Regions from separate parts of the Pseudoalteromonas sp. J2K-J031 genome, predicted to be linked through region 1. Evidence: riboswitches for the same ligand, from Rfam matches in the RefSeq annotation. Region 1 holds a riboswitch; the other holds the start of a gene.

The links. Region 1 has a riboswitch for lysine ahead of lysC (lysine-sensitive aspartokinase 3). Riboswitches for the same ligand answer to the same signal wherever they lie in the genome.
Region 2: linked by a shared signal. The riboswitch ahead of dapA (4-hydroxy-tetrahydrodipicolinate synthase) and the one ahead of lysC (lysine-sensitive aspartokinase 3) in region 1 are both predicted to bind lysine.

Annotation. Positions count from the first base shown of each region.
Region 1 covers NZ_CM200279.1:2,272,807-2,288,012, forward strand. Annotated here, with positions in the region: gene AC3KZC_RS10300 (dicarboxylate/amino acid:cation symporter) at 1-1,029, opposite strand, end outside; gene metE (5-methyltetrahydropteroyltriglutamate--homocysteine S-methyltransferase) at 1,282-3,555, opposite strand; gene AC3KZC_RS10310 (LysR family transcriptional regulator) at 3,952-4,836, shown strand; gene AC3KZC_RS10315 (YdcF family protein) at 4,980-5,732, shown strand; gene AC3KZC_RS10320 (Nif3-like dinuclear metal center hexameric protein) at 5,783-6,538, opposite strand; gene AC3KZC_RS10325 (hypothetical protein) at 6,694-7,023, shown strand; gene AC3KZC_RS10330 (NAD(P)-dependent oxidoreductase) at 7,103-7,984, opposite strand; gene AC3KZC_RS10335 (glutathione peroxidase) at 8,075-8,554, shown strand; gene AC3KZC_RS10340 (2-hydroxyacid dehydrogenase) at 8,556-9,530, shown strand; gene AC3KZC_RS10345 (sodium-dependent transporter) at 9,608-10,930, opposite strand; gene AC3KZC_RS10350 (4'-phosphopantetheinyl transferase family protein) at 11,058-11,807, shown strand; gene lysC (lysine-sensitive aspartokinase 3) at 11,934-13,280, opposite strand; lysine riboswitch at 13,372-13,545, opposite strand; gene nhaD (sodium:proton antiporter NhaD) at 13,631-14,887, opposite strand; gene AC3KZC_RS10365 (MksB family condensin complex protein) at 15,047-15,206, shown strand, end outside.
Region 2 covers NZ_CM200279.1:3,487,335-3,502,540, forward strand. Annotated here, with positions in the region: gene AC3KZC_RS15925 (substrate-binding periplasmic protein) at 1-4, opposite strand, end outside; gene can (carbonate dehydratase) at 33-689, opposite strand; gene AC3KZC_RS15935 (methyltransferase) at 699-1,880, opposite strand; gene AC3KZC_RS15940 (ABC transporter substrate-binding protein) at 2,001-3,059, opposite strand; gene ilvA (threonine ammonia-lyase, biosynthetic) at 3,176-4,717, opposite strand; gene ilvD (dihydroxy-acid dehydratase) at 4,719-6,575, opposite strand; gene AC3KZC_RS15955 (branched-chain amino acid transaminase) at 6,646-7,569, opposite strand; gene ilvM (acetolactate synthase 2 small subunit) at 7,624-7,863, opposite strand; gene ilvG (acetolactate synthase 2 catalytic subunit) at 7,860-9,509, opposite strand; gene AC3KZC_RS15970 (toast rack family protein) at 10,051-10,671, shown strand; lysine riboswitch at 10,916-11,110, shown strand; gene dapA (4-hydroxy-tetrahydrodipicolinate synthase) at 11,232-12,116, shown strand; gene AC3KZC_RS15980 (2,3,4,5-tetrahydropyridine-2,6-dicarboxylate N-succinyltransferase) at 12,128-12,868, shown strand; gene AC3KZC_RS15985 (PLP-dependent decarboxylase) at 12,868-14,073, shown strand; gene AC3KZC_RS15990 (succinylglutamate desuccinylase/aspartoacylase family protein) at 14,078-15,190, shown strand.

The sequences.
Region 1 (15,206 bases):
CGCTTCGTTAAACCCAAGCATTGATGTTAATAAACCAAGTGCAGACATTACAGCTCCGCCCGGTGCGCCTGGTGCTGCTATCATGACAACGCCTAACATGAAGATAAATGGCAGCATATACCCTAAGCTTGGTAATGCAAGATCTGGTGATAAAAACATCACAGCCGTTGCACAGGTCACAATCGTGATGGTTGAGCCAGACAAGTGAATCGTCGCACATAAAGGCACACAAAAGTTCGCAATTCCCTCTTTAACTTGGTTGTTTCGTGTTGCTTGTAAAGATACAGGGATAGTCGCAGCACTCGACATCGTACCCAGTGCAGTGAAATATGCTGGTAGCATATTTTTAAGTAATTCAAGTGGGCTGCGTTTTAATGCAATACCTGTTGCTACGTACAGTACCGTTAACCAAAGCCAGTGCATTACTAATGCCATTGTTAAAACTAACGCAAAGGTTTTTAATGTATCAAATACTGTGCCTGCTACAGTCATTTCAGCAAACACACCAGCGATATAAAATGGTAGCGCTGGAATAATTACTTTTGCTAATAAACCATCAATCACGTCGCGACCTTGATCTGAAAGCTGTTTCAAATGCGTTAAATTCATATTACTAATGGCAATACCAAAAACAAACGCTGTAACAAGCGCAGTCATCACGCCAAACAAGGGCGGTATTTCTAAGTAAAAAAATGAATGCATCTCCACGGCCTCGCTACTTGCAAGGTTTATCTGCCCCCCTAACATAGGGATCACTAAACTAGCCACTAGATAGGCTAATGTACCTGCAATTACCGTTGAACCGTAGGCGAAACCAACAGTTTTACCTAATAGTGACCCTGAATTTTGCGGTAGACTGGCAATCCCTGAGGTAATAAAAAAAACAATGATCAAAGGAATAGTAAACCCAATCAACTCACCGATAATTACTTTGGCTGTATATAGAAGTTCGACGATAAAAGTAGGTGCATACAAGCCTATTAAAAAACCACCTAAAATACCCAGTATTAATTTTAAAATTAAATTCATTACAATTTCTCGTTACTAACAGTCTGTAGTGTTAAATCCTATGCTCTCTTTTATCATTATTTAACGACTTATAAACAAAAATTCGCTCAACATCAGTTTAACTGCTCGATAAAACACCAAAACATTCATTTTAGGCATAAGTTTACTCTTATTAGCATTAAAAGCACCCAAATAAAGAAACCTAAACTCACTTTGAGTTTAGGTTTCTTTATTTGACATTAAGCATCGTTTTTCTTTTAAAGCATGAGAAACTTACTTCAATTCTTGGCGTAATTCTTTGGCAGCCTGTACCATGTTTTTTAATGCTTCACGTGTTTCGGGCCAAGCGCGCGTTTTTAAACCGCAATCAGGGTTAACCCACAAACGTTCAACCGGTATTTTTTTGGCCGCTGTGTGAATTAAGTCTTTCATCCATTGCACCTGCGGCACATTAGGCGTGTGAATATCATAGACACCAGGGCCGATATCATTCGGATAAGCAAAATCTTCAAATGCATTGAGCAAATCCATGTTAGAGCGCGACGTTTCAATCGTGATCACATCGGCATCCATATCTGCAATTGAATCAATAATGCCATTGAATTCTGAATAACACATATGAGTGTGGATTTGAGTCTTGTCTTTTACCCCACAGGCCGACACTCTAAACGCATATGCCGCCCATGCTAAGTAATCTTGCCATTGTGAAGCTTTAAGCGGCATGCCTTCTCTAAACGCAGGTTCATCAATTTGAATAATTTGAATCCCAGCGCGCTCTAAATCAATCACCTCATCACGAAGCGCAAGCGCTATTTGGTTGGCAATACTTGGTTTATCTAAATCATCACGAATAAATGACCAAAATAAGAGCGTGACCGGACCTGTTAGCATCCCTTTAAGGTGCTTTTTAGTGTGCGATTGGGCATAGGTCGTCCATGCTACCGTCATCGGTTTACTTCGGCTTATATCGCCGAAAATAATTGGCGGTTTTACACATCGTGAGCCATACGATTGCACCCAGCCGAATTGCGTAAAGGCATACCCTTCAAGCAACTCACCAAAATGTTCAACCATGTCATTACGTTCAGCCTCACCATGCACCAGCACATCTAAATCAACCGCTTCTTGTTCTTCAATTGCATAACGTATTTCGGCTTGCATTTGCGCCTCATAATCAGCAAAGGCTAAATTACCCGCTTTATAATCGCGACGAGCCTGACGAATAGCGTGAGTTTGCGGAAATGAACCTATTGTAGTTGTTGGCAAAACAGGCAGCTGCAATGCCGCTTGTTGGGCTTTAATACGAATATTAAAATCGCTTTGTCGTTGCCCATCAGCCGGTGTTAATGCAGCAACACGTTGCTGTACCTCTTTATTGTTAACGCGTGCAGATATTAAACGCGCTTTAACAGGTGCAGAGTAATGAGTAATGGCCTGAGTATCACCTGTTTGTAAAGCCGTCTTTAATAGTGCTAACTCACTGCCTTTTTGTTTGGCAAACACCATCCACGATTTTAATTCAGGATCAAGGTTTTGCTCTTGTGCTAAATCAACCGGGCAATGCAGCAGCGAACACGATGGCGCTAACCAAATATTACCTGCACGTTCCATCACTAATGCATTAATTTTTCCGTATACCGCACTTAAATCGGCACGCCAAATATTACGACCATTTACCACTCCCAAAGAAAGTACCTTCTGAGCACAAATCGCTTGGCTAATTTCAGTTAAAGATTGTGGCTGCGCCACTAAATCGACATGCACACCATCTACGGAAAATTTGGCTATTTGAGGTAAATATTGCGTAACTGAGCCAAAATAAGTCGCCAACAGTATTTTAACGCCTAAACCCTGCAATGCATTAAAGCTGCTGCTCAGTGCATTTAAATAATCATCTTGAATGTCTAATGCCAAAATGGGTTCATCAATCTGGATCCACTGCACCCCTAAGGTGGCAAGTTTTTCAATAACTTGCTGATAAACCAGCAGTAGTTTTTCAAGCAGTGCTAACTTGTTAAATGACCCCCCCACTTCTTTGGCTAAATATAAATAGGTGACAGGACCAATTAATACCGGCTTCACATCATACCCCAGCGCCTGCGCTTCTAAAACGTGTTCAAATAACTCGGTATAAGTTAAAGCAAACTCTTGCTCTGCATGTAACTCAGGTACAATGTAATGATAATTGGTATTAAACCACTTCGTCATATCACTGGCCGCACAAGCACAACCGGTTGGCGCTCGGCCCCGAGCAATTCTAAAAAGAGTATCAATATCAACTACATCATTACCATGCTGATGACGTTTAGGAATAGCGCCCACCATTAATGACGTTGCTAGCACATGGTCGTACCATGCAAAATCGCCCACAGGCAACACCTCAACACCTGCTGTTGCTTGTAATGCCCAGTTTTGAGCACGAATAGCTTTGCCTGTTGCAAACAGATCCGAGCGTGAAATGTCACCTGCCCAATATGCTTCAACAGCATGTTTTAATTCTCGACGCTTTCCAACTCTTGGAAACCCGAGGTTATGTATTATTGCCATACTTTTATTTCACCTTGATTGAGGACGTTTAGATGGCTAAACAATACATTTAAATCCTTGTGTGTAAAACCGAAACATTTTCGACTTCATGATGAATTTTTTTAACGTTCTAAAAAACTACCTCGGCAATGGGCCTTTCACCATCTAACGTTTAAAATTAAAAAACATTACCTACCCAATAAGTGAAGTAAATTCATCTAAATTATCGTTTTTTATAAAAGTCATTTTACAAGAGTGAAATAAAAGAATGACAACGCTGTCTTGTTGGTTCATTATTAACCTAAAGAGGATAAGCAACCATTAAATATAGCCATCTGGAAGTTGAAACATCTAAAGTTTATGGTTATGATTGATTTCCAGTACGTTCTCTCACATCGAACATGAGAATTATTAAAGATGATAGATATAAAGCACCTAAAAACCATTGCCACCCTTAAAGAGACCGGCTCACTGGTCAATACAGCGCGAGAGCTCTTTTTGACTCAATCTGCTTTATCACATCAAATCAAAGATTTAGAGAACAAACTCGATTGTCAATTATTCGAAAGAAAAACCCACCCTGTGCGTTTTACCCCACAAGGTATGTTATTACTTGAACTGGCATACGACATTTTACCTAAAGTTGAAGCCACCAAATGCCGCTTAAAAGAAAGTCTAAACCAGCCTATTTCTCAATTACGCTTGAGTGTTGAATGCCACGCTTGTTTTCATTGGCTTTTGCCTACAATAAAAGAATTCAATAATTTTTGGCCCGACATTAAAATCGATTACGAGCGCGGCTTTAGCTATGATGCCATTCCTGATTTAGTGAATGATGAATTAGATTTAGTCTTAACGTCGGATATTCGAGAACCAGATATTCTCGAATACGCCCACCTTTTCGATTTTAAGCTCAAATTGATTGTTTCACCTGATCATGAGTTGGCTAAAAAAGCCTACGTCACCGCACTCGATTTAAAAGATGAAACTATTATTTCATATCCTATCCCAAAAGAGCGTCAGGATATTTTTAAGCATTTTATTCAAAATGCCCGTTACGATGGTAATTTAAAAACGGTTGATCAAGGCTTATTGATTTTTCAATTAGTGAGCGCAGGCATGGGCGTAGCAGCTTTACCCGATTGGCTCGTGACTCCTTACGAAAGCCAAGGCTTAATTAAATCAATTCCACTTGGTGCACTGGGTCTCAATCGTCCAATGTATTTAGCAATGAAAAAGAACATGAAAGATAACCCTGTTTATCGCCATTTTTTAAATACTTGCAAGCAAAACCGCCGCTAATGACCTCTGGGCGTGGCGCAGTTTATCTAAGTCCACGCGACCAGACTCGATTGTCATGATAGGCACGCGACTTTTTTGTAGGTTTAGTCATGATAACCCCGTAAGATAGCCATTATTAATTTCAGCTTTAAAAGATTGTTTAGATGGATTTTTTTGAATTAAAAAAACTCATTGGCAGTGTCTTAATGCCATTACCTTTGATGTTAATGCTGGTTTTTGTTGGCCTAATACAATTAATTAGGCAAAAACGCAGTAGTGGCTTGTTACTAATGATTTCCTCTTTAGTGTTACTGACGTTGCTCAGCACGCCTTTTATCAGCAGCCTCATCATTGGTAAAACTGAAAGCAACTTTGGTGCATTTAACTCACAAAAACATCCAACCATTCATTATGTTGTGGTACTTGGTTGTAAAATTATGCCCAACAAAAGCCGTCCAGCCAATTCACAACTAGGCCATTGCTCTTTAGCTAGGCTTTATGAAGGCTTAAGATTGGCAAAACTTTATCCTAACGCCAAACTGGTTGTCTCTGGTGGTGGTTTTAAGGGCGTCAGTAATAGTGAAATTATGCGCCAAGCCACCATTGCCATTGGCTTTGATCCGCAACGAATTTTACTCAATCCCAAAGCCCGTGATACCGCAGAAGAAGCCTTACTCCTAGCACCTAAGTTAGTTGATAACCAAGTTGCTCTCGTTACTTCGATAGCCCATATGCAAAGAGCGGTTGAATTGTTTAATCAACAAGGTGTTGAAGTTATTGCGGCCCCTACCGATTGGCAAGAAATGCCGATGAATCCGATGTGGCGCCAGTTTGTACCAACCCCTGAAGCCTTAATGGCACTCACAGAACATCAACATGAGTGGATTGGCAGTATTTGGCTTGAAATCAGTCAATAAAAAATGGGCTTTATTTACCCATTTTTTATTTTAAGCTGTGTTCAAACACCCTATACCGGATTATCAATATCGATAAATTCAACCGAGAACTCATAATGTGCAGCCAAATAATCCCCAAGCGCTTTAATGCCATAGCGCTCAGTGGCATGGTGGCCTGCGGCAAAAAAATCAATGTTTTGTTCTTGTGAGCTATGAATGGTTTGCTCAGATGCTTCACCCGTTAAATACGCATCAACCCCTTGTTCTGCGGCTAAATCAATATAGCCTTGACCACCTCCCGTACACCAAGCAATGGTTTCAATTGGAGTTTGCCTGACTAAATTGCTAAGCACTGGGCGATTGAGCGTCACACTGATTTTATCGGCAAAATCTTGCCCTAACATTGGTGTACGTAAACGACCACGAACCGCCACACTTGGCGCAGTTCCTAGCTCTAAACCTTGCTCAAATTCTAAATCGAGTAATTTAGCCAGCTGAGCGTTATTACCCAATTCGGGGTGAACATCAAGCGGCAAATGGTAAGCAAATAAGTTAATATCATGAGCCAACAATGCCGCTATTCTGCGCTTTTTCATCCCGACAATTGGGTAAGCTTCATTTTTCCAAAAATAGCCATGGTGCACAATAATGGCATCGGCTTGAGCTTCAATTGCAGCATCAATTAATGCTTGACTGGCCGTCACCCCAGTAACAATTTTTTTAATCTCATTTTTACCTTCAACCTGCAAACCATTTGGGCAAAAATCTCGCACCAAATGAGGTTTTAATAAGGCATCTAAAATGTGAAGTAAGTCTTTGCGTAGCATAATTGACTCTTTTAATTAATAAAAAACTAAGTGCAATTGTCAGTTTAAAAGCAGCGAAAATAAAGAAAAAACGGCAAAAATTTGAAAGTTAGTGCAAAAATCGGTATAACTATTCGCTTCAAACTAATCTTCGTATCGATAAAATAGGATATACGATGACCACTCTTGATAAAACAGCTGTATTAGCAGCATTTGAAGCAGCATACGTTGCAGCCAATGGTACATTACCAGAGATCACCGCTAAAAACGGCTGGTACAGCGTTGATGGTAATAAAAACGTACGTTTGGCAGACCTTAATGCGCAAATTGATGATTTAACGCCATCAACCGGCGCCGCACCTTCTTGTGTAGCAGGTGATATGACACAGAAAACACCTTTCACAGTGATTAAAACCAACGATACCGGTTACACTGCCGAAGAGTTCTGGATAGTCAATTTAGCACAAGCATCACATGAATGCCGCTTACCTCGCGGCCTAGTTTAATCCGCTCGGTTATTTTGCTAAATAAAAGGTGCGTTTTTACGCACCTTTTTAACGCTTCAAAATATACGCATCAACCCATTTACTGTGTTCTGTCTTTTTCTAAACGAGCAAATAAACTCGATGTATCAAAGCGATTGCCGCCCATCGCTTGCACTTGTGCATAATATCCATCAACCAATGCTGTCAGGGCAAGGGTTGAGCCATTTTTACGGGCTTCTTCCAGTGCAATACCTAAATCTTTTCGCATCCAATCCACTGCAAAACCAAAGTTATACTCACCCGCCCACATTGTTTTATATCGGTTTTCCATTTGCCATGACCCTGCGGCACCTTTGGCAATCGTCTCAATCACTTTTTCGCCATCAAGCCCTGCATTGCGCGCAAAATGAAGCCCTTCAGCTAAACCTTGTACCACTCCAGCAATGCAAATCTGATTCACCATTTTACACAATTGCCCCGACCCAACAGGGCCTAGTAGCTGACTAAAGCGTGCGTAACTGGCCATAATCGGCTGTACACGATTAAACACAGCCTCATCACCACCCACCATTATCGTGAGCACGCCATTTTCAGCCCCCGCCTGACCACCTGAAACAGGCGCATCTAAAAATTCAACACCTTGCTTATTTGCCGCCATCGCAACTTCTTTTGCGACATCGGCAGAGGTTGTGGTGTGGTCAACAAGAATAGACCCTGATTTCATGGACGCTAGCACTCCGTCATTGCCAAGCGTTACCGCACGTAAATCATCATCATTACCAACACACACAAAAACCATATCAGCATCAACCGCAGCGAGTGCTGGTGTGAGCGCAAAATGCCCCCCAAATTCATTGGCCCAAACTTCTGCTTTAGCGGTTGTACGATTAAATACGGTAACGTCGTAACCGGCTTTTTTTAAATGCCTTGCCATGGGAAACCCCATCACACCTAAACCAATAAAAGCGACTTTGATTGACATAATTTTGTCCTATTTGCTTGTTAGACTGTGAAAATTAACTCGATTATAGGGAGAACACTCGGCTTCTCCTAGCACTTTAAAGGAGCCATGATGGCATCAATTTTTGATTTTACTGCCCCACTAACCAACGGTGAAGACTATGATTTAGCTCAATTTAAAGGAAAACCACTTTTAATTGTCAACACCGCCAGTAAATGTGAACTTACACCTCAGTATTTTGCTTTAGAGCAGCTTTATCAAAAATATAAAGATCAAGACTTCACGATTTTAGCTTTTCCCTGTAATCAATTTGAAAATAAAGAACCTGCCGAAAACGATGAAATAAAACACTTTTGTGAGCTACAATTTGGCGTCAGCTTCCCTATTTTTGCTAAAGTAGCTGTCAATGGACCCGATGCATTGCCGCTGTTTAACTTTTTGAAAACAAATTCAAGAGGATTATTACAAGCTCGGGCAATAAAATGGAATTTCACTAAATTTTTGATTAATCGCACCGGCCAAGTTGTTGCGCGCTATGCGCCCCGCACCAAACCCGAGGCTATTAGTTCAGTCATAGAGAGTATTTTATAACATGAAAATCGCATTTTTTAGTGCACAAAAATACGAGCAAACTTTTTTTACCAAACATAATCAGGCTGGCCATGAGCTGTTGTTTTTTAGCGAACGTTTAACGCTATTAAGTGCCAAACTAGCACAAGGGTGTGATGTGGTCTGCGCGTTTGTAAACGATGATTTATCGGCTACCGTCTTAGAAAGTTTACATGCATTCAATATTAAGCTTATTACTTTACGTTGTGCAGGCTTTAACAATGTCGACTTGATCAGCGCTAAAAAATTAGGCCTGCACATTACCCGTGTACCAGCTTACAGCCCAGAAGCCGTGGCTGAACATTGCATAGCTTTAATGCTCACGTTAAGTCGAAAAACTCATAAAGCATATAATCGGGTCAAAGAAGGCAATTTCGACCTTAATGGCTTATTAGGATTTAACTTGCATCAAAAAACCGTTGGTGTGATCGGTACCGGAAAAATTGGCTTAGCCTTATGCAATATTCTAACGGGCTTTGGCTGTCGTATTTTAGCCCATGATCCAAGCCAAAGTGCCACTAATTTAAACTACGTCCCGATGGCCACTTTATTGGCGCAATCCGATATTATTTCACTCCACTGCCCTTTATTGCCCGCAACCCATCACCTCATTAACGACGAGGCATACAACCAAATGAAACCGGGGGTGATGCTGATCAATACCAGCCGAGGTGCTCTCATCGATACCAAAGCAACCATTACCGCACTTAAAAACAGAACTTTGGGCTATTTAGGGCTCGATGTGTATGAGCAAGAGTCTGAACTCTTTTTTAGGGATATGAGCAGCGAAATTATTCAAGATGATGAGTTTCAGCGTTTATTAACGTTTCCAAACGTCTTGATCACGGGTCATCAAGGATTTTTCACCCAAGAAGCCCTTGATGAAATTGCTGCAGTGACATTTTTTAATATTGAGCAATTTGGCGAGCAACGCACTTTAAATAATGCCGTTGTTTAAGCGATCATTTTAATACACTAGCCAATAAAAAGCCGAACGGGTAATGTATCGTTCGGCTTTTTAACATCATTTATTTGTTATGAAAATGCTACATTTAAAAACACTGCTGTCATTAAGATTGGACAAATAAACCGGACATATTGTGCAAACCAGTAATGCGGCCCTCTGGTTACTTGTAATAGTTTATTGCCTCGGCGCCACAACCAACCCACTGTAATGAAATAAAATAATCCCATTAATGGTAACTGGTATTGCGTAAACAGCATAATCACTAAACCAAATAACCAATCGAAATTAATAATAATGATACTTGAACAAGCAAACACCACTAAAGTCACTAACCACGTCGCTTTTGTACGGTCAAAGCCATGACTTTCAACTAAAAAGGCAACCGGAATTTCGGTTGATGAAATCGTAGACGTAAGCGAAGCTATCGACATCAAGACAAAAAAGCACAGCGCAACCAATAATCCAATTTGACCCATAGTGGCAAATAACTCAGGGAGTACGGCAAAAATCAGGCGGCCTTCTCCAATCAATTTACCATCTTGAAACACCTCAACGCCATGTTGCTGCGCCACAAAAATAGCAGGAATGATCAGTAAACCGGCTAAAAACGCCACGCTGGTATCAAGTAATGCCACCGAAAAAGCAAGCTTAGGTAAATTTTCTTGCGGCTTTAAATACGAGCCGTAAATCATCATACAACCCACACCGAGCGACAAAGAGAAAAACGCTTGTCCCATCGCAGCAATAATTAAATCAGGGTCCATTATTTTAGAAAAATCAGGCACTAAATAGGCTTTAAAACCCGCTATTGCACCATCAAGTGTTGCGATATAACCAATTAACCCTATAAGTAATAACAACAACATCGGCATTAAACGACGAGACCAAGTTTCAATGCCTGACTTCACCCCTTGTAAAATAATACCCGCGGTTAAAATCAAAATAATTGGCGTGAAAATAAAATTACGTAGCGTGGTATCGCTATTTAAAAAATCGGCCACTGCCGTTGCACCAAAAAAACGAGCAACGGGTTCAAGACTGTATGCAATCATCCATCCTGCGACAATTGAATAGAAGCTCAGCATTACAATTGCGCCACTTAAGCCAATATATCCCGCTGCAGCCCCCATTTTTTTGCTTTGTTCGCTACACGCATTTCGCAGCGCCACCACAGGATTAGCTTGTGCGCTGTGGCCCAAATATAATTCAGTATATAAAGCAGGTAAGGCAAGTAAAAAAATTACGATAAAATATACCAGCAAAAATGCCCCACCACCGTGGTTTGCAGCTTGTGTTGGAAAACCCCAAATATTACCTAAACCAACAGCAGCACCTGCCGCTGCTAATACAAAACCTAAACGACTCTGAAAACCATCACGAATCTGTGCCATTGCGTCTATCTCTTATCATTTTTTTGTATTAAACCATATCAAACGTGCTTCATATAGCTAAAACAGTTACTAGGATCACTTACTTAGGTATAATTCATAACCAATTGAACTTAGTTGCCGAATTTTTATGCCAATTGATTTTTTTTCCAACAACTTAACCATTCATACCGCAACTTTTACTAACCTTGCAGAACCGCAATTAAATGAGGGCGAACTCACTGTTTTTATCGCCAATGCCAGTGAACTCAATTTAGAGCAGATAGTACCTGAACACTTTCTTTGCCAAGCAGAAATCGCCATTTTAACCAAGCGTAAACAGCCCAAAGCCAAGCGTGAATATTTAAAAAGCCGCCAAATTATCAAGCAACTCCTTAGCGCTCATTACAACGATCACTGCACTACGTTTGAAACTCGCTTTAACGATACAAAAAAAGAGCTCGAGCTCTACCACCATAATCAGCTTTTACCGATAAAACTCAGCCTCTCACATAGCCATGAAATGGTGGCTGTGGCACTGTGCATGCAACAACAGCATGTATTTTCGTTTGGTATTGATCTTGAAAAGACGACTAAACTACGCGCGTTTGATAAACTTGCGCGCCATTTTTATCATGTTGGTGAAGTGGCATTGATTGAACAAGCAGGCCGACTTAGCCCAAAACAACAAGCCGAGTATTTTTATCGCATTTGGACACTCAAAGAAGCGCTCGCAAAAACCCTTAAGCGCCCTATTGCACAGTTATTAAGCCCTAATGTATTTGAACTAATTGAATATCACACACTTAAACGCTTTAGCGCCAGCATCAATGACTTTGATTTAACGCTTTTAACGACCGAGCAAACAGACAAACTTACACTGATAACGCTCAACAATTAAGTCAAATAAAAACAAATACGTATTAACAAAAGCAAACTCTTAATGCTATAAAAACCCCCCAATCATTGGATGTCCAACTATTGGGGGTCGCTTCAATAAGTTCGCTATTTTAATTGATGAGCGTGATTAACACCCTTCAAGCAAACGGCGATGAATTGACTGTACCACCGCATCTGATTCGCTTTGCTCAACTAAAAAGCAGAGGTTATGTTTGCTGGCACCGTGGCAGATCATGCGGATATTAAAATCAGCCAAAACTTGCATTAGGTTTATTTCATGTTGACGTAGTTGAATCTCAGAGCCAACCAGTGCCACTAATGTCAGGTTATTTTCAACCGTTACATGGCAAAATTCGCTTAAACGCTCAAGACAAGCCTGATCAAGTTCTGGGCGGCTCGCATTTGGCGCGTTATCAAGGGTTAATGCTACGCTGATCTCTGATGTTGTAACTAAATCAACCGAAATATTGTATTCAGATAAAATAGTAAATACGCGCGCTAAAAAGCCACTGGCCAGCAGCATTTCTGGGCTTTTTAAAGTCAATAAAATTTGGTTTTTACGCTGAGTGACCGCACGAATTCCTGGGTGCTGCGACTTTTCTTTTTCAATCCACGTCCCACCTTGTTCAGGGGCGCGGCTTGAGCCAACAAATACGCTGATCCCTGCACGGCTTGCGGGTAAAATAGTAGCTGGATGCAGCACTTTAGCACCAAACGTAGCCATTTCAGCGGCTTCATCAAAACTCAGTTTTGGAATTGGTTTGGCTTTTTGGCATAAACGTGGGTCAGTACTAAAAATCCCTACTACATCAGTCCAAATATGCACACTGCACGCATCAACCGCTTCAGCAAGAAGCGCAGCGCTGTAATCGGAACCACCACGGCCAAGCGTCGTAGTGCGACCATGTTGATCTGACCCAATAAACCCTTGGGTCACAATCACAGCATCGTTTAATAATGGCACTAAATGCTCAAGGGCCGCTGCACGGGTTGCCGCCACATTCGGTGTTGCTTTACCAAAATGCGCATCTGTTTTAAGGACGTTACGCACATCAAAACGCTCGGCTTTAATACCTACGTCACGTAATACTTGGGTAAATAAACACGATGATAAACGCTCACCAAAGCTCAGTAATTCATCGTTATGTTGCTCGCTGGTACTTGTTAACGCAGCGCATTGCTCAAAATCAGCCAAGGTTTGGCTAAATAAAGTGGCTAAATCGGCATCGAGGTTAAGTTTGGCTAAAATATTATTTTGAATCGCTAACACACCATCGATATTGTTTTGTCGCTCTGAAGCACTGATGTTTTTTTGGCTTAACGCAACTAAATGGTTAGTCACACCCGCACTTGCGCTCACAGCAACAACACGAACATTATTATCATCGTGAATGATCTGCGCACAACGATACATGGCGTCAAAATCGGCTAAACTCGTGCCACCAAACTTGGCAACAATAAAAGATGAACTCATTGGGTCTCCTTATTTATCAACATTATACGTTGATAAAAATACACAAGGAGAACTGCAAGGCAAGGGTACTTTGAAATGAAAACGGTAATCCACTGCCAGAAGCTCTCCACCAAAATAGGTGACAGTTCAGAGGATTCAGCCTCTTAAACCGAGAAAATAACTGGACGGTGGTTATTTTCCCTCGGCGAAGGTCCCCCTCAAAACATCGTCATCGGACACCGCGCCCTCAAATGCTCTACCTGGCCTTCGCACCTCTTCTGTTTATTGCTCAAAACTAAACCCAAGCAATAAAAAACCCCACTGATTAGCGGGGTTTTAAATCTAACGTTTAGACGTCTAGCTGTCAATCATTAATTTACAGTAATTAATAATCCAGCGAAATACGAACCAACATAACCAATGGTGTAAGCCGTAAGTAAATAAAGGCTTAAACGTAAATAACTAACAAACGTTAACTCTTTGACTTTACTCATCGCAATAATACCGGCAGCCGAGCCAATAATAAGCATTGAGCCACCCACACCGGTTGCGTAAGTAAAGGTTAGCCATTGGCGCGCATCCATTGCAATGTCTGCTTTTAATAACGCCGCCGTTAACGGTACGTTATCGACCGTGGCTGATAATAGCCCCATAAAATAGTTTGCGTATTCTGGCGCTAAAATCTCGTATAAATGCGTAAATTGAGTCAGCACCCCGACTTCTTTCATCGCACCAACAAGCAATAACACCCCAACGAAGAACAACAAGGTGTCGTATTCAATTTCACGAATATAATCGATGATTTTTTTGTTTACGTCTTTTTTGCGCATTAAAAATTGCGCCACTAAAAACATAAAGCTCAATCCAAATAAAAACGTCAGTAATGGCGGAACTGAATATAAAACGCTCAGTGCCAAAGTACCAAAAATGGTTGAAAGGAAAATAACCGCAATGGTGATATCTGTTTTTTCAATTCGACGTGAGGTATCTGGTTCAAAATACACTTTGCCATTCATCCCAACCGACAACATCACAGCAAGTGCCAGTACGCTAAACATTGCAGGCGCAACCAACAGCAATAAATGGCCTATCGTGACTTTATCAGCCAAGAAAATCATCAAAGTGGTTACATCACCAGTGATGAGCGATACACCGCCTGAGTTCACAGCAAATATAATCAAGGTCGTGTATTTAATCAGCTTTTTACTATCGAGTTTAAGAGACATGACAACCGCAAGCGATATTAAGGTCGCAGTCACATTATCGGAAATCGATGAAAACAAGAACGCAAAGCCACCAACCAAAAACATCAAGCGACGTTCACTGATTTCTTTTGGCATAATGCGGTGAACTAAGTTTTGAATAAATCCTTTTGAGTTCAAATAGGCAACAAAGGTCATGGCAGCCATCAAAAATAACCACAAAGTCGCTATCTCGAGAATGTTATGATCTAATTGATGTTGAATAGTTTCAGGGCTTTCACCGTGAATAGGGAAGATAAAGGCGATTATCCAACATAAAGTACCAAAAAAAAGCGTGGTTTTGGCCTTGTTTACGTGAATAATATCCTCTATAACGATCAGCACAAACGCAAGTGCGATTAGCGATAGAATAATACCAGTAACCATTTTTCGTTAACAACCTTTGTTAGAAAAGTAAAATATTTGCGTTACAATCAAGCGGCGCGTAGTCTAGCACTTAAAATGTCATAAAACTACCGCACTGTACCTACTATCTTAGTAGTACTTTCTAAGCAGAATAATTATTAAACAACGTAGTGGATAGGTATGATCCCACCTAAGAAAATATTAACTATTTTGTCAGACCATTGGCCTTTGATAGAGACGTTGATCCGGCGTTTTAATATGGCTGACTTTAATATTCATGATGTGCAAACGATTTTAAAAACCAAGTACCCCACTTGGCCGGGTGATAAAATTTTTAAAG
Region 2 (15,206 bases), 1.2 Mb from region 1:
GCATTAGTAACAATGACAAGCATAAATAATACTTACATTTTTGAGCTAAAAACCTGCTCAATCGCTTCTTGATAAGTTGGATGCATTTCATGAGGTTGAGTAATACCTGAGCATAAATCCCTTAAATGCCCATCATTAAGGCCGTAAATCCAGCCATGCACAGAAAGCTCCTGCCCCCTGTCCCACGCATTTTCTACAATGTTAGTCTGGCACACATTACGCACTTGTTCGATAACATTTATTTCGCACAGAGCATCAAACTTCAATTGCGGGTTCGTTACCTGCTCAAGTTGACTAAAGTTTTTTTCTTTTGCATCTGTAACATGACGCAACCAATTGTCAATTAAGCCAAAGCGTGCACCATCAAGTGCAGCCTTTACCCCTCCGCAGCCATAGTGCCCTACCACCATGATGTGTTTTACTTTAAGCACATCAACGGCATATTGCATCACCGACAAACAATTGTGGTCAGTATGGACAACCACATTCGCTACATTGCGATGCACAAATAATTCACCCGGTAATAAGCCAACAATTTCATTAGCAGGGACTCGAGAGTCTGAACAACCTATCCATAAATATTGCGGATTTTGCTGCATAGATAATATTTTGAAAAAATTTGCGTCTCTATTGGTCATTTTACAAGCCCAATGGCGATTATTTTCAAATAAGTTTGCTAATTTATTCATACCCACCTTTTAATTTTTTATTCTCTGTGCATGTATTAAGATATTTCTTGGTGTAACTTCTTTATTGCAAAACTCAGATATATCAACTCGATAACTATTTTCTTGCAGAAATAAAGCGCGATCTAATATCAGCCAAACCTCGATTGCTCGACGAAATGCATGACGAACTAACTCTATTCTATCGACTATTTTTTTGCGCTGCTGACCCAAGCTTAAATAGGCCTGGTAATCCACATTACTGGGGAGCTCTAAGTTTTTTTTATCTGCAGCCCACTGGCAAAAGTCAGAAAATTCACCCGTAAAAAGTGCTTTTTGCGCTGAAGGTACAGGTAAATAACAATCCGTACCAAAAAGATCTCGCTGCAGGGCATCAAATGCGAGGCGCCACTCTACCTCAGTTTGCCGTAGAACAGTGATCCGATTAGCAGCTGTTACGGTTTCTTGTAAAGCCAGCTTTAAGTCGTGTCGTGTCAAACTCAGAAGCGACTGCGCCCCAAACCGGCTCATGGTTTGATAAGTATCTTCAGCAATTAAATGGTAGCAACAAGGCGAAAGCGTCACCTTTTGAGTTTTTTGTGTGACGACATGCTGCATTAATTGCTGGTGCAGCGCACCACAGGCATGTAGGGCAATAGCATGCTGATTAGGTTTTACTAACTGGCGAGCTGCGGGAGCTAATACATCCGCCTGACTAAACGAAATATTAAGCTGGTATTTTTTCGCTAATTGCTCACCTTGCTCGCACAAGTTTGCCTGCAATTCAACGCTATGCACTTGAGGCGCTCCCGAAAAAGCGAACATGCGTCCTAAATGGCCCTTGCCTGCGCACCATTCCAGTACAGGTAAAGTACGCTCAGCAACAACACCAACAAAACGTTTCAATTGCTCAAGCTTTCGCCCTTTAATGCCATTTTCTAACCAAAAAGGCCATGTAAGATCAGCGGCAGGTTTTATAGGTAATTGCGTTAATTCATTTAACTGGCTTAATTGCGCAATAAATGGCTGTAAAAAACAGATTAATTGATCGGGATGATTTTCTAATTCAACCAACTCTGACTCACTCAATTGTAGCAGCGCATCATTCAAATTAGGCCAAGGAAGTTTAGAGTAGTCAAAAGCCACTATTTGCCAATAATGCTGACATTCAAACAAAATACGGTCTAGAGCTAAAAATTGGCTTTCATAAATCATTAAATAAACCACTCAGATAAACAGCACGCCATCATAGCAACTTTTTAGTTTAATGTCGGTATTGTCTATCCATCGATGAAAAAGCCTGAACCATGTCTATTACATGGCTATAAACGTCGGTTAACTCAGTGTGGTTTTTAATTTTGAATCTTTGGATCGGAACAACAAACGGTAATAACTCGGCAAAGAAATTAAAATAATAGCCACGGCTGCAACATACATCCAAGAGATACTAAACGGGGTTAATTTTTGCGTTTTATAGATGAAGCCTGTTAAATATTCATTCACTATTTTTTTATCAACGCCATGCATACTGGCTATAACTCGCCAACGTGAATTCGACATCTGTCCAAGACTCACCTGCTCAAGATGGATAAATTCGAGTAATTTTTGCGCCTCAAAGGCTAAGTGAGATCTTGATTTTTGACTTTGATATTGTGATTTAATGACATCAATGGCCTCTTGGGGATGATTAATTGCATATTTCCAGCCTTTAAGACTCGCTAAATAAAAGTCGAGCACCAACTGCGGGTGTTGGTCGACCAAATCTTGACGAGTAAATAACACATCAGAATACACATTAAGCCCATATCGCTTGGGGCATAGTAATCGATAATCGATATTTTTTTGCCGCAAACTAAATGGCTCATTAGTCACATAAACAGGCAATACATCGACATCTCCATCTATCCAGTGTTGCAATGTAACATTTTGAATTTCTGGAATTAAATCGCTTTCACTAATGCCATTTTGCGCTAGCATGCTAAATAACTCTGCACTTTCTTCGCGGTTAAAAAACCCAACTCGTTTGCCTTTAAAATCAGCCACTGTGCGAATGGGTGAATCCCCTTTAACCAACCAGCAATAGGGCGAACTTTGAAAAATCGCTGCCATCGCGACCAGTTGTTCACCCGCTAAACGGTGAAGTAATAACCCTGAATTGGCGATACCAAAATCGGCCTGACCTGAAAGCACTTTTGGCACAGTATCAACATCATTAGGGGCTGCAGGAATAATCGTGACATTAATGCCTTTATCGCGGTAATAACCATTTTCAAGCGCCATGTAATAACCAGCAAATTGAAATTGATGCTGCCATTTCAACTGCAATACAACATTATATTCAGCACGAGAAACACAAGTAAAAAATACCAACGTTGTAAGAAGCCAATTTCGCATACATTCCTTGTCAACACGCATCCATAAAAGTGGAATTAACTATAGACTTAAACGAAGCAAAAAAAAACGCTAATCAATAATTAGCGTTTAAAACATTTATGATAACAGAACCTTAACTAACTCACCTCAGCAAGTTTCTCTGTTGGTCCTGCTAAAAATCGCTGGTAACATGGGTTATTAGTTTCTTCTTGATAACCATATGCAAGACGACTTAAGTGCTCTTGAAATGCTTGATTGTCATTATCAGGGATCTCAAATGCAGCTAGTACATTACCTGTTGCAGCGCCATGATTACGATAATGAAACAAGGTGATATTCCAATTTGCGCCTAAAGTATCTAAGAAGCGCTCTAGCGCACCTGGGTACTCTGGAAATTCAAAACGAAACAACCGCTCTTTAATCATTTGACCGGGCTGACCACCGACCATATAGCGAATATGCAACTTAGCTAATTCGTTATCTGATAAGTCAGTAAAATCATAATCTGAGCGTGTGAGTTCAGCTTTTAACTCATCGAGCTCTTCTTGTGCCCGGCGCAAACCAACACCCACAAATATCTGCGCTTTAACTGAATTGGCATAACGATAGTTAAACTCAGTAATTGCACGCCCACCTAACGCTTTACAAAAGCGGCGAAAACTGCCTTTTTCTTCGCCTATGGTCACAGCAAAAAGCGCTTCATTTTTTTCGCCAAGCGCTGTTCGCTCGGCTACATAACGTAAGCGGTCAAAGTTTAAATTTGCTCCCGACAAAACCGCCGATAACTTAAGCCCTTTGGCTTTGTTTTCAATGCACCATTTTTTTAGACCTGCTAAGGCCAGAGCACCTGATGGTTCTGCCACAGCACGGGTTGAAACAAAGACATCCTGCATCGCAGCACAAATCTCATCACTGCTTACCGTGACCACTTCATCGCAAAATTGCTGTGCTAAACGAAAGGTTTCTTTACCAATAATTTTAACCGCCACACCATCGGCAAAACTGCCGACACGGTCCAATTCAATCGGATGGCCTACTTCAAGCGCCGCTTTTAAACAGGCACTTTCTTCAGACTCAACCCCGATTACTTTAATATCGGGCCGTAATGATTTGATATACACCGACATCCCAGCCAGCAAACCACCGCCACCGACAGGTACAAATACGGCATCAAGTTGTGGTAATTGCTGCATTAATTCGCGTGCAATCGTCCCTTGGCCAACAATGACATCTGGGTCATCAAAGGGTGGCACAAATACCGCCCCTTCTTGTTCTGCAAGATTTAAAGCAAAGCTATTGGCCGCATCAAAATGATGACCATGCAAAATCACTTCACCGCCCAAATCACGTACCGCATTCACTTTAATTTCAGGTGTTGTTACTGGCATCACAATTTTGGCGGTATGGCCTAAAAAGCTCGCGCTTAGTGCAACCCCTTGGGCATGATTACCTGCAGATGCAGTCACCACTTTTGATTTTGCAGGCAGTTGTTTAAGTTTATGAAACGCACCGCGTAATTTAAACGAATAGACAGGTTGCTGATCTTCTCGTTTTAGCCAAATTTTATTGCCGAGTTTTTTTTCTAAACTCGGCATCGGGCTCACTTGCGTTATTTTCGCCAATGGCTCCATATTGGCTTGGATAATTGCTCTGAAATATTCAAGCTCTTTTGAAACCATATCAGCTTAACTCCTCTAGTTTAGCTAAATCACGCACCGCGCCTTTATCGGCACTGGTTGCCAATAAGGCGTATGCTTTTAAAGCTGATGAGACATAACGCACACGATCAACCGGTTTATAGGCTTCTTTACCACGAGCAAGCTGCTTTTGTTTGCGCGCTTCAAGCTCGTCATCGGTTAGGTCGAGTTTAATTTGGCGTGTCGCAATATCGATAATGATCTTATCGCCATTTTCAACATAAGCGATGGCACCACCACTTGCTGCTTCTGGAGAAACATGGCCAATCGATAAACCTGATGTGCCCCCTGAAAAACGGCCATCGGTGATCAACGCACATTTTTCAGCTAAGCCTTTAGATTTCAGATAGCTCGTTGGATACAACATTTCTTGCATGCCTGGGCCGCCTTTTGGCCCCTCATAACGAATGACGACCACATCACCCGCTTTTACTTCATCGTTTAAAATGCCTTCAACCGAGTCATCTTGTGATTCATAAACCACAGCGCGCCCTTCAAAATGCAGCATGTCATCGACCACACCCGCACTTTTTACAATACAGCCATCTTGCGCCAAATTACCGTACAACACCGCAAGGCCGCCGTCTTGTCTAAAGGCATGTTCAACACTGCGAATACAACCATGCTCACGGTCATTATCCCCTTGCGGCCAACGGCACTCTTGGCTCATGGCTTTAGTGGTACGAATACCTGCAGGGCCTGCGCGGAAGAATTTTTGTGCGGCTTCATTTGCAGGATCGGTCGCGTCCCATTTTTTAACTAATTCTGCCATGGTCATACCGGCAACATGATCCACCGATAAATCAACCAAACCCGCTTTACCAAGCTCACGAATAATCGCCATCATGCCACCAGCACGGTGCACATCTTCAATGTGGTAATCAGGGGTCGCTGGGGCAACTTTACATAAAAAGGGTGTTTTGCGAGAAAGCGCGTCGATATGAGACATATCAAAATCAACACCCGCCTCTTGCGCTGCAGCTAATAAATGCAGCACGGTATTTGATGAGCCACCCATTGCGATATCAACCACCATTGCATTCATAAATGCAGTGCGATTAGCAATGGCGCGCGGTAATACTGCTTGGTTATCTTTTTGATAATATTCGCGGCATAAATCAACAATGCGCGCACCCGCTTCAACATACAGTTGTTTACGATCTTTATGAGTAGCAAGCGTAGTGCCGTTACCCGGCAGCGCTAAACCAATGGCTTCTAATAAACAGTTCATTGAATTGGCGGTAAACATGCCTGAACATGAACCACAGGTTGGGCATGCTGAGCGCTCAACTTGTTCAGAATCGGCATCACTCACGTTCGAATCAGCGCCTTTTACCATGGCATCCACTAAATCAAGTTTGATATCTATGCCTGCAAGGCGCGTTTTACCCGCTTCCATTGGGCCACCAGAGACAAAAATAACCGGGATATTTAAACGCAGCGCCGCAAGCATCATGCCTGGGGTAATTTTGTCGCAGTTTGAAATACAGATCATGGCATCGGCGCAGTGACCGTTGACCATGTATTCAACCGAATCAGCGATTAAATCGCGTGACGGCAACGAATACAGCATGCCGCCATGACCCATGGCGATCCCATCATCTATTGCAATGGTATTAAATTCTTTTGGTACGCCACCCGCTTGTGTGATGGTTTGCGCCATTAGTTCGCTAAGTTGGTTGAGATGAACATGCCCTGGCACAAATTGAGTGAACGAGTTAACAACCGCAATAATCGGTTTACCAAAATCCTGATCTGTCATTCCTGTTGCACGCCAAAGTGCACGAGCACCTGCGCGTTTTCGACCTTCAGTTGTTTCTGCACTTCTTAATTTAGCCATAGTTACCTCTGTATTTTAGGGGGAAACACCCCCTAGTCCTCATTCCCAAAAATTTAAAATCTTTATGTATTTATGCGTTTACGTATTCAAGCCAGCCATGTGGATCGGCGCTTTGACCTTTAACCAAATCAAAATAGGCTTTTTGTAAGTGTTCCGTGATTGGGCCGCGCTTGCCAGACCCAACTGTAATGCGATCGACACTGCGCACCGGTACAATTTCAGCAGCAGTGCCAGTCATAAAAAACTCATCGGCTAAATATAATGCTTCACGCGCAATCGCCTCTTCACGCACTTCGTAACCAAACTCTTTGGCCAACGTCATGATGGTGTCTCGGGTTAAACCCGGTAAAATACACGCTGTAGTTGGTGGCGTATAAAGCACACCCTTTTTAATTACAAATAGGTTTTCGCCTGCGCCCTCGCTCAACATGCCATTGGTATCAAGTGCAATGCCTTCAACATACCCATTGCGTTTGGCTTCACCTGAAATAAGCTGCGATGATAAATAATTGCCACCTGCTTTTGCTGCTGTTGGCATGGTATTAGGCGCTAAACGATTCCAAGACGAAATACAAACATCAACGCCCTCAGCAAGGCTGTCTTCACCTAAATAAGCGCCCCATTGCATCGCTGCAACCGAGACCTCAGCAACATGAGATTTAGGATTTAGCCCTAAACCAACATGACCTAAATAAGCAAAGGGACGTAAATATGCGTCTTTAAAACCATTTTGTGCCACAGTGTCTTTACAGGCTTGAACCAGCTCTTCTAACGTATAAGGAATTTCCATCCGATAAATTTTTGCTGAATCGAACATACGCTTGATATGATCAGTCAGACGAAAAATTGCTGGGCCATTGGGCGTGTCATAGGCACGCACACCTTCAAATACCGAGCTACCATAATGAATGGCATGGCTAAGCACGTGGGTAGTTGCTTGCGCATATGGAACCATCTTTCCGTTGAACCAAATAAATTCTGACTGCTGTGACATAGTAATTTCCTATTTTTAATGCCGGTATTACCGATAAAAATGTTTAAAAAGCGGTTAGCTCGCTTGCTGTTTTAATTGCTGCTCTACAAAATTAACTTCAATCAACTTATTGAGTTGTTGGGTTAATAAATGAATAGGCCGATCGCTATCGACGGTAAAATTCACTAAATATTTTTCATCTTTTGCTTCTAACTGCATGTGAGTCAGTGAAAAACCACGATGGCGGGTAACACGTAAAAAACGCTCAACTGCTACGCTTTGGTTTTTTAATTCAACTTGTAAATAGTGTTTCATGCTTGCACCTCAGTCATCATTTGTTCGTTACTTGCACCTGGCGGCACCAGCGGCCAGACATTTTCTTTATCATCAATGCAAGCATGTAAAATATAAGGCCCGGTTGCTGATACGAGCTTTTCAAGCGCAGCATCCACTTCATTGGCATGAGTAATGGTTTGCCCTGGAATGCCAAATACCGCAGCAAGAGCAACAAAATCAGGATTATCCGATAAGTCTGTTTCACTATAACGACCATCAAAAAACAATTGTTGCCACTGACGCACCATACCGAGGCGTTGGTTATCTAAAATTAAAATCTTAACGGGTAAGTTATTGCGACGAATGGTGGCAAGTTCTTGGATATTCATCATGATTGAGCCATCACCTGATACCGTGATAACAAAATCATTCGGCCGAGCAACTTGTGCACCAATAGCAGCGGGTAAACCAAAGCCCATTGTGCCTGCACCACCACTGCTTAAATGATTGCTTGGATGGCGAAATCTCATGTGCTGCGCCACCCACATTTGGTGCTGGCCAACATCACAACATACCACGCCATTTTGTGGCATTAATTGGCTAAGCTGGTTAAGTAAATAAGGAGCATAGACTTTATCGCCTGGGTAATCATAGCGCCATGCATATTGCTGCTTCATGGCAGAACAATGATCTAACCAAGCAGCCGCTGTGACTGGCGCACTCAACTGCGGTAAAGAATCTTTTAAGTCAGCCACTAACGACGCCGCAACGGGTTTACGTTTGCCCACTTCGGCCGCATCGATATCTAAATGAATCACTTTTGCTTTGGCGGCAAATTTAGCTAAATTACCGGTTACTCGGTCGTCAAAACGCGCACCGATACATACTAATAAATCACATTCTTGGACGGCTAAATTGGCAGCTTGACCACCATGCATCCCGAGCATACCTAAATCATACTCATATTCAGGTAAAACTGACCCCAAAGCTTTTAACGTCGAAACAGCTGGCATTTGGGTTGAATTTAAAAACGCCATTAAATGTTGCTGCGCATCTGCTGCTTGTACGCCGCCGCCAACATACGCGACCGGACGCTTAGCATGCGCAAGCAACTGATTGGCTTTTAGCACTTCGTTATGCGAAACCTGTGGTTTGTAATCATCAGCAGCAAGCCAAGGATGAAATGGCACTTGCGCCAATTGAATATCTTTTGGAATATCAACAAGTACAGGGCCTGGGCGCCCTGACTGCGCAACGTGCATTGCTTCTTGTAAAATCTCAGCTAAATCTTCAGGACGCTCAACCAAATAACTATGTTTAGTGCAAGACAATGACATGCCTAATACGTCGATTTCTTGAAAGGCGTCAGAGCCAATTGCTGCTGTCGGAACTTGTCCAGTAATGGCAAGTAACGGCACTGAGTCCATCATGGCATCAGCAAGCGACGTGATTAAGTTGGTTGCACCGGGGCCTGAAGTTGCAAAACACACCCCTAACTTCCCTGTGCTTCTGGCAAAACCTACAGCAGCAAAACCAGCACCTTGCTCATGACGAGTTAAATAATGCTTAATCGGCGCGCCATACAAAGCGTCATAAATTGGCATAATGGCACCACCTGGATAGCCAAACACCTCGTTTACGCCATGTTTAGCAAGTAATTCTATTAGTAATTGCGCGCCTGTCATTTTCAATTCAACCCTTAGTTTTACAATTTTTTCAAACACCTAGAAACAAAAAACCCCCCGGACTTTTCAGCTCGGGGGGTTCGTGATTAAGCAATTTTACTTAGACACTAGCTCGCCCCCGCGGTGATAATAATCACCACGTTAATAATAATTAGGACTAGAGAAAGTGTATTTGTGAGCATGTAATTGTTAACCATTAATTAGTGTAAAAAGGCAGATAGTTGGTCTGCGTTAATTTCTTTTTTATTAGTAACCTTTTAACCCTAACAAGTCAACAACAAAAACAATGCAAATAAAAACAGTTAGCAGGCAAAATATTGCCAATAAAAATACTTTAAAACCTTTATTTGGATTTTTTATTCGTAACGCCTGAAGATAATGAATGATTCAAACAATATAACAGAAATTATCCAATTGATTAATTTTATGTTACCAGTTAAATTGAATTCAATATACAAAAAATAAATTTAATTATTTTTAAACCTTTTTAATCATGGCTTGCGACTTACTGATAACATCATCACAGACATGGGTCCTTACTATGAAAAAATTAATTAGCTCACTTACCCTTATTACCGCATTGTTTAGCCAACAGGCTAGTGCCGATAGCGAAAAAAGAATTACAGAAACATTAACAATGACCAACCAACAAAGCTTGAGCATCAATTTTCCCGTTGGAAGTTTAGAAATTGAGGCAAGTGACAGTGATCAGCTCAAGATTGAAATAGAACTCAAACCTAAAAAGAATGGTTGGTTTTCATCCAATGTCGATTTATCAAGCATTACTTTAGATAAAAAAATCACCGATAATGAAATTAGCCTCGAAGTGAACAAAGACGACCTACAACAAGATTGGACTATCCACTTACCACGCACTGCTGCACTGGATGTTCAACTTGGCGTTGGCAGCATTGAAATCAATAACTTTGCCAACTCTGCCGACATTGAAGTCGGTGTTGGTTCAATTCGGATTGATACCACTCTCGATGACTTTAAGCGCATTCAACTGAGCTCTGGTGTCGGTGATACCCGTGTTAGCGGGTTAATTAACGAAGTAAAAGAACAACGACAGTTAGTAAGCTCAGAAACTGAATACCGCGGTGCAGGTCAACATAATTTAAACATAGAAGTCGGCGTGGGCGACATCCGGATCCGCCGCTAAAATGGCTATTTAAGCAATTAAAATGCTGCCAAAGTGCAGCATTTTTCATTTAAAACAAACCACTTCCACACCTGACAAACCCCGTTTTAGCGCCGCCTTTTTTACCTCAAAATATCGAAAAACCAATCTCGACGAAAAGAAAAGATCGTAATTCATCATTGACATATAGATGGCTAAAATGTTTCAATCCCTGCCGTGAACCCTATTCAATGATTAGTTGCTACGCTCTGTAGCGATTAGTTTTAGGGCTAGAAGAGGTGCGTTAATCAGGTAATAAACGAGAGGAGAACAAACTCCAATGACCGTTTATGAGGGGAGTTAACGCCGAGAATGCGCATTGTTTGTTTCAATGTTATTTCGGGCGTCTGGGTTGAATCCCAGCGACTGTCACCAATAACAGCTTAAGCTGTTGCAATTTTGGTGGAGAGCTTCTGGTCTTAGGAAAATAAGGCTATTTGCTTTATTTTTGTTAAGTCCATTCGCTCTTCGAATTTTATATGTTCGGTAGTGCTTTGGATTATTCTCCACTTTCCTACCGACATGATATGAGTTCGGTAGAGATGATCCAACAATTCGATTTATCTGAATATCCGTTATGGACGGCTTTAATTACGCCGTTTACACCACAAGACACAGTTGATTTTGACGCTTTGGCACAGTTAGTTGCTGAACAAGTGTCGGCTAATAATGGCATTTTATTACTTGGCAGTACCGGCGAAGGCTTAGCTCTAACCGAAGCCGAACAAAAAGACATTGTTACTTTTGTTTGCCAATTAGCACCTCAAGTTCCATTAATGGTCGCTGTGGGTGGTTTTAACTTAAAACAACAAGTGCAATGGCTTGAATTTTGTAATGATTTACCTATTCATGCTTATTTACTAGGATCACCACTTTACGCCAAGCCGGGCGTACAAGGCCAAACGCAGTGGTTTGATACCTTGCTAAGCCATTCAAAACACCCTTGCATGCTTTATAACGTACCAGGTCGCAGCGCGGTTGCAATCGCACCACAAGTACTTAAAAATTTAAGTCATCACAGCACCTTATGGGCGATGAAAGAAGCCAGCGGCGACATTGCCAAATTCGAAGCATTTCGCGTAGCGGCACCACAATTGGCGATTTACAGCGGTGATGATGCGCTAATGCCTTACTTTGCTCAAGCGGGTGCTAAAGGGTTGGTCTCTGTTGCTGCTAATGCATGGCCTACTCAAACGGCTGAGTTTGTTCGTCGCTCACTTGCGGGTACGTACCCTAATTTATTTGGCCAATGGTCAAGTGCTATCAATAGTTTATTTGAAGTAGCAAATCCAATCCCTGTTAAAGTGTTAATGCACAAACAAGGACGCATTCAGCTGCCAGATTTACGCCCACCGTTAACACATTTAGAACTCAATAATCATGCAGCGCTTGAAGCTGCTAATCACACAATTTTATCTTTTAATTAAACAGGCATTTTATGAACTGGTCAGAACTTATTCAACAATTGGAAGCGGGCACTGTGCGCGCAGCAACTCAAGATGAAAACGGTCAATGGCATGCAAATGTTGAAGTTAAAAAAGGCATTTTAGACGTCTTTAAAAATGGCACCAACATTGAATTCCCAGGTGGTTTTGTTGATAAACACAACTTAGCTGTACGTGGTTTTTCAGCTGAAGATGGCGTGCGTATGGTACCCGGTGGTAGCAGTGTACGCCCTGGCGCTTATGTGTCTAAAGGCACGATTATTATGCCTCCTTCTTATATCAATATTGGTGCTTATGTTGATTCTGGCACTATGGTTGATAGCCATGTTTTAGTGGGTTCATGTGCACAAGTGGGTAAAAATGTGCATTTAAGTGCAGCCGTTCAACTAGGCGGTGTACTTGAGCCTGTTGGCGCGAGCCCAGTCGTGATTGAAGACGATGCATTTATTGGCGCAGGGTGTGTGATTGTTGAAGGCGTAGTCGTTAAAAAAGGCGCAGTACTTGCGCCAGGCGTACGTTTATCGGCCACTATTCCTGTGTACGACTGTGTTAACGAGCGCCAACTTGAGCGCGGCGAACCAATCCCAGAATACGCCATTGTAGTGCCAGGTTCACGCCCTGCATCAAGTGCATGGGGTCGTAGCCAAGGTTTAAGTATGTCATGTGCCTTAATTGTGAAATACCGTGATGCACAATCAAACGCTTCATTAGCACTAGAAGAGGTATTACGTTAATGAGCTTTTTGAGCACATCAGTTCGCGGTCACATTAATGCACTGGTGCAAACGCAAGACCATCCTTTTTTTATCTATGATTTAGATCAGCTTGCTGCGCACTTAACTCCCTTAACCGCACAAAATGTGGTGAAGTTATGGTACGCAGTCAAGGCCAATCCTTTGTCGAGCGTGATTCAAACTTTAGATAAAGTCGGTTTTAATTTTGACGTAGCAAGCGCAGGCGAGCTAAATCAAGTATTAAAACAAGGAATTACCGCTGAACGTGTGCTCAATACTGGCCCTGCCAAAAGTAAGAAACAAATTAACCACTTTTTAGAGGCTGGCGTGCGTACCTTTGTTGCCGAAAGCCTTAATCAAGTGGCGTGGTTAAACCAAGCGGCGCAAAGCCATCAAGTGCAATTGCGTATTTTGCTACGCGTGCAACTTCGCTGGCCTGAAGGTGAAAAAAACCCATTAGGGGGCAATAGCCTAACGCCTTTTGGTTTAGGTACGCAGCAATGGCGACATTTAAATATTGCCGACTACACACACCTTAATTTTGTTGGTCTGCATATTTTTCAGTGGGGCAATATGCTCAGCACTGACAAGCTAGCCCAACTGTGGTCACAAATGATTGCACCATTACAAACGCTCGCCGAACAACTCGGTTTTGCACTAGAGATTTTAGATTTAGGTGGCGGCTTAGGTATTCCTTACACCACTGAGCAAGATGCGCTCAATTGGCCTCTGTTGCTTGATGCGTTAAGCAATATTAAGTTCGAATCAGGCGTGAATGAACTTTGGATGGAACTAGGCCGTTATGCTGTAGGTGAATGCGGCCATTATGTAAATCCTGTAGTGGAACAAAAAGAAAACTTTGGGTATCACCAGCTAATTACCGCTGGCGGAATTAATCACATTTTACGCCCTGCGGTGACTAATCAGGCGTTTCCAGCCCAGTTACTACGCCAATCTGATGCGCCAGTTCGTGAGTTTTTAATTCATGGCCCGCTTTGTACGGCTCTCGATAGTTTAGGCACACATCAGCTGCCCGCCGATCTCAACGAAAATGACCATGTCGTTTTTAGCCAAGTAGGTGCATACGGCTTTACCGAAAGCATGCCTTATTTTTTATGTCATGAATTAGCGGCTGAGTACGTAATAGAAAACAACCAAGTTCGCTGTGTCCGCGGTAGCGAAACTGCTGATTATTATTTGAGATAAAGTAATGAATTCAATCAGCCAAGAAAACATTTTAGTTGGTGAAATTGCAAATGGTTTACCGTTAACCATTCCGGTTTATCGCTTAAAAGGTGATGGCACAGGTCCACATGTGTATCTTCAAGCCAATATGCATGGTGCAGAGGTGCAAGGTAACGCGGTTATTTATCAGCTACTTGAGCAATTAAAACAGCTTAACTTAAAAGCAGATTTCACACTTGTCCCTTATGCAAATCCGATTGGTTGTAATCAAAAATCAGGGGAATTTACCCTAGGTCGCTTCGATCCAATTACGGGCACGAATTGGAATCGCATGTATTTAGATGCCACCGCCATCGTTCCTGAGTTTGTGCGCAACCACTTAACAAGTGATGCAAACACCATTAAAGATGCGTTTCGCGAGCAATTAATTACTTATATTGACAAAAAGCTCAATGGACCGGCTTATCAGCTCACTACTGGTCAACGCATTGCATATAACCTGCAACGCCTTGCTCATCAGGCTGATATTGTTTTGGATTTACATACCGGCCCCATTTCAAGTAAGCACTTATATTGCCCAACCTATGCCAAAAACAGCGCCCGCTTTTTTAATATTGAGCATGTATTATTAATTGATAATGGCTTTGGTGGCGCATTGGATGAAGCCAGTTTTTGTCCGTGGTGGGATTTGAGTAATGCACTCAAAGCACAAGGTGTATCATTTGATATCGCTGTCGATGCCTTTACGGTGGAGCTTGGCTCACAAGAAAAAATAGATTTAACCGCCGCTAAATATGATGCGCAAAGTATTTTAAGTTACTTAACCCATAAAGAAGCGTTTCACAATTCACATCATCAACCCGCAAAAATGACCCGTTATAGCTGTCATCTAGATGATTATATTGCCTATTATTCGCCACTTGGCGGCATGGTTGAATACCTAGCACCGTTAGGTGGACACATTAAAGCAGGCACTCCAATCGCCAATATTTTGCGCATGGAGCGCTACTTAAGTGAAACGCCTTTGCAGCAACTGACATTTGATAAAGACGCAATTGCTATTTTGCACTTTGCATCAGCCAGCGTTAACCAAGGCACAGAGCTATATAAATTTTTTACTAATTACAGTGAGCTATAGAGTAAACCATCTTTAA